One region of the Colwellia sp. M166 genome, then DNA from elsewhere that is predicted to be linked to it. Evidence: predicted binding sites of a transcription regulator. Region 1 holds the regulator's gene; the other holds the start of a gene.
What was found. Region 1 encodes FliA, which starts transcription of late flagellar genes. Its sites were predicted from a motif close to CTAAAGNTNNNNNNNNNNNNGCCGATA; they were not measured.
Positions count from the first base shown of each region.

Region 2: a site for FliA is predicted at 991-1,017, ahead of pomA (flagellar motor protein PomA). Genes of this name have one in related genera too.

Region 1 covers NZ_CP040755.1:1,706,961-1,709,369, forward strand. Annotated here, with positions in the region: gene cheY (chemotaxis response regulator CheY) at 10-393, opposite strand; gene FGD67_RS07720 (RNA polymerase sigma factor FliA) at 444-1,157, opposite strand; gene FGD67_RS07725 (MinD/ParA family protein) at 1,179-2,021, opposite strand; gene flhF (flagellar biosynthesis protein FlhF) at 2,066-2,409, opposite strand, start outside.
Region 2 covers NZ_CP040755.1:1,875,679-1,878,087, reverse strand. Annotated here, with positions in the region: gene ispA ((2E,6E)-farnesyl diphosphate synthase) at 1-635, opposite strand, end outside; gene xseB (exodeoxyribonuclease VII small subunit) at 628-882, opposite strand; gene pomA (flagellar motor protein PomA) at 1,117-1,881, shown strand; gene FGD67_RS08495 (flagellar motor protein MotB) at 1,894-2,409, shown strand, end outside.

The DNA.
Region 1 (2,409 bases):
ATCAAATAATTAACCAAGACGTTCAAAGATTTTATCAAGTTTGCTATTTAGCGTGGCAGCGGTAAATGGTTTAACAATATAGCCATTAACACCCGCTTGAGCAGCCATAACGATTTGCTCTTTTTTCGCTTCAGCAGTTACCATTAATACCGGAATATGTGACAATTTACTGTCAGCTCTAATCGCTTTAAGTAAGTCAATCCCTTGCATGCCGGGCATATTCCAATCAGTAACCACAAAATCAAAGGCACCGTCTTTTAGCATCGGCAATGCCGTACTGCCATCATCAGCTTCTGAGATGTTGGTGAAACCCAAGTCACGTAACAAATTTTTGATTATTCGTCTCATTGTTGAGAAATCATCAACAACAAGCACTTTCATATTTTTATCCAAGGCACCCTCCGGTGAGAACATTTAAAATTATAACGATACGAGTATTCTACTTAACTTTGCCACGATTGCATACGAGCTTTTAGTCTATGCATAGCCTGACTGTGTATTTGGCTTACCCGTGATTCACTCACATCAAGTACTTGGCCAATTTCCCTCAGGTTGAGCTCTTCATCATAATATAATGACAGTACTAAAGCTTCACGCTCGGGTAAAGAGGAAATGCATTCAGCCAATGATTTTTTGAAGATACTATGCTCAATGTTAGCATAAGGTTCATCTTGTTGATGGTTATGTGCTAGTTCAATAACATCTTCGCTAACACCTAAGTCGTCAATCCCCAATATTTTACCTGAACTTACTTCATTGAGCATATGATGATATTCATTTATCGAAATATCAAGTTTTTCAGCAACTTCAATATCAGAAACATCACGACCGTATGCTGCTTCTAAATTTTTGATTGCTTCGCTGATCATCCGGCTATTTTTATGTACGGAACGAGGAACCCAGTCACCACGGCGGATCTCATCAAGCATTGCACCACGAATTCGAATACCAGCAAAGGTTTCAAAGCTAGCCCCTTTGGTATTATCAAAATTATTAGCCGCTTCGAGTAATCCTATCATGCCCGATTGAATAAGGTCATCTACGATAACACTGGCAGGTAACCGAGCAAGTAAATGATAAGCAATTCGTTTTACTAATACCGTGTGTTGCTCCAACAAAGCTGTTTTATCAACACTATAAGTATGTAATTTAACCACTATAGTTCACTTCTCTGTTGGTTAGTGTTCTAGTAACTGCTCAATAAAAAACTCTAAGTGCCCAGAAGCTTGTTGTGGCACTGGCCAACTTATAATATTCTGAGCAAGTGATTTTAGGCTAACTGCGGCAGGGGAGTCGGGAAATGCTTCAACAATCGCTTGTTGTTTTCTCACTGATTTACGGATATTTTCGTCAAAAGGTATAACAGCAACTAACTCTAAAGTAACATCCAAAAATCTGTCTGTGACTTTCGAAAGCTTAGCATATAGCTGTTGACCTTCTTTTGCACTGCGCACCATGTTAGCCACTACTTTAAATTTAAATAAACCGTGATCTCGGCTTAATAACTTCATCAGCGCATAGCAATCCGTGATTGACGTTGGCTCGTCGCATACCACTAATAAAACATCTTGTGATGCTCGACAAAAACTCAATACCATATCCGAGATGCCGGCGGCAGTATCAACAATTAAAATATCAAATTTTGTTTGCATATCGCTAAAGGCACGAATAAGACCAGCATGTTCAGCAGGTGTTAAATCGACCATAGATTGCGTGCCAGATGTAGCGGGGATAATGTTAATACCAGCGGGACCTTGAATGATAATATCATCTAACTCGCACTCGCCGGACAAAACATGAGACAAGTTACGTTGTACACGCAGACCTAGCATCACATCAACATTAGCTAAACCTAAATCAGCATCTAGTACTAAAACCCGCTTGCCTAATTTTGCTAAAGAAATCGCGGTATTAAGGGAAATATTAGTCTTACCAACGCCACCTTTACCACCTGAAACTGCTATGACTTTTATATGTTGGGGATCTTGCATCTTTCTTAAGCCACTCGCTTGATCTATCATCTTATATAACTTCTCTATATAACTGCGCCGCTATCGTAAGGCGACTATACTGCAACGGCTGCGGCGGGTGTCCGCCAAGAAACAGCTACTGAACTTTGAGATTTTATTGCCATTCTATCTGCAAGCGTAACTAATTTCTCAGCATTTGCAACCTTAATATCTTCCGGAACTCTTTGACCATCAGTAAGATAGCCAATTGCTAAGCCATTTTGCAGTGATGTAGTGATAATTTCACCAACACTCAAGCTTTCATCTAGCTTGGTATAAATACAGCCCGCTAATGGAATACGTTTAAAGCGCTCAACATTCTCTTGCATGACACGCTGTTGAGTATTTGCAGATAGCACTAAGTAGTTACGAATTCTAACACGAGCATTAGCAATTAAGG
Region 2 (2,409 bases), 170 kb from region 1:
GCATATTGTACTAATTGTTTTTTATCATTTTCTGTCGCTTGTTGACTGCATTCAGCAGCCATCATAACCGATGCCTCAAGTAAAGCGCCGGTTTTTAAAGAATGTAAGTGCTCTAATTCTGCAAGTGTAATGCTTTTATCTGTGCCAGCTAAATCTAACGCTTGACCGCCACACATACCTTGATAACCTGCGGCATTGACTAAGTAACGTAATAAAATAATACGTTTACTAGTAACAGCTTCAGAGAAATCATGATTGGCAATAATATCAAAAGCTAAGGTTTGTAAACTATCACCAGCGAGAATAGCGGTCGCTTCATCAAAGGCTTTGTGACAAGTCGGTTGACCACGACGTAAGTCATCGTCATCCATTGCCGGTAGGTCATCGTGCAATAAGGAATAGGCATGAATGCACTCAATTGCTGCGGCAACACCGTCAATGTCATGTTGCTCAGCAGCTAAAGCTTCGCCGGTAATATAGGCTAAGTAGGGACGCATACGCTTACCACCAATGAGTAAACCATAACGCATAGCAGCCAATAGTTTTTCATCATTGCGCGCTAAGCTGTCAAGTTTAGCAGTTAAATAAGTGTCAATACGCGCTTGCACATTATCAAGGTTTTTAAGTTTAGTCACTGCTGATAGTCTCGTCAGTATTGAATGGTGATAATTGGCTTTGGCCATTTTTTTCTAGCAAAATATTAATTTGCTGCTCAGCACTTTTTAGCTTTTCTTGATTATGTTGACTTAGGTGCAAACCGCGCTCAAATAAAGCCATTGACTCTTCAAGAGCAAGATCGCCTTGCTCTAAATTTTGCACTATGGTGTCTAATTCATCTAATGATTCTTCAAAGCTTAAATTTTCAATTTTTTTTCTGGCCATGGACTTTTTTAGCGTGATATGAACTCTAGGCGCAAACTTACCTTAGCTGGCGCGCTGGGTCAATTAATGATGAATTTAAGCTGAAGAGTAAAATATTGACATTATCTTCTTAAGTTATTGACAATAAGAGCGATAATAGTCGTAATACGAAAAATATTAGTATTCGCGAAACATCAATTCATCAGGTATTATCAACACAGCGGATATATTCAAGAAAATTTACCGGAGGCATTTGTGGATTTAGCAACGTTAATAGGCATAGTCGGGGCTATAAGTTTACTGATTATGGCAATGTTACTCGCTGGTGACATTAGCATGTTTGCCGATGTGCAATCAGTGATCATTGTATTTGGCGGCTCAATCTTTGTTGTTTTAGCAAATTACAATTTAGGTCAGTTTTTCGGTATTGGGAAAATTGTCGCTAAATCTTTCATGTTTAAATTGGAGAGACCTGAAGAGTTAATCGAGAGAGCAGTTGAAATGGCTGACGCTGCACGTAAAGGCGGTTTTTTAGCGCTAGAAGAGGCTGAAATATCTAATGCTTTTATGCAAAAGGGTGTTGATATGCTAGTTGATGGCCATGATGCCGATGTTGTGCGAGCTACCATGCAGAAGGATATTGATCTGACAACAGAGCGTCATGAGTCAGGTTCTAACATGATGATGGCATTAGCCGATGTTGCTCCAGCTATGGGGATGATTGGTACTCTGATTGGTCTAGTGGCGATGTTATCAAATATGGATGATCCCAAGGCCATTGGTCCAGCTATGGCGGTGGCACTACTAACCACATTATATGGTGCCTTTTTAGCCAACGTTATTGCCATTCCCATCGCCAATAAATTAAAATTACGCATGGCAGAAGAGAAACTGAATCAAGAGTTAGTGCTTGATGCCGTATTAGGAATTCAGGATGGGCAAAATCCGCGGGTAATTGAGGGCTTGTTGAAGAACTATCTTGCTGAAGGTAAGCGAGCTGTGGATACCACCGAAGAATAGCGGGAGTTAATTATGGCAGATAAATGTAAGTGTCCACCTCCAGGGCTACCGGCATGGATGGGAACATTCGCCGACTTAATGTCGCTATTGATGTGTTTTTTCGTCTTGCTTTTATCATTTTCTGAAATGGATGTCTTAAAGTTCAAGCAAATTGCGGGTTCAATGAAATTTGCTTTTGGTGTACAGAATAAAATTGAAGTTAAAGATATTCCCAAAGGTACCAGTATTATTGCTCAGGAGTTTCGTCCAGGTAAACCTGAGCCAACACCGATTGAAGTTATTCAACAGCAAACCATGGAAATGACCCAGCAAATGTTGGAATTTCAAGCCGGTGATGAAACCTCTGCGGGTGGTCGTCAAGAGCAACGTGGTACTGAACGTGGCGGACAATCACAAAGTACTGCTGATGAAATGTCAGCACAAGCCATGCAAAAAGCGAAAGATGACTTAGAGCAAGCCTCACAAGAACAAGTTAATGAGTTAGTAAAGAAAATTGCTGAACAAATGGAGCAGCAAATTCAAGATGGT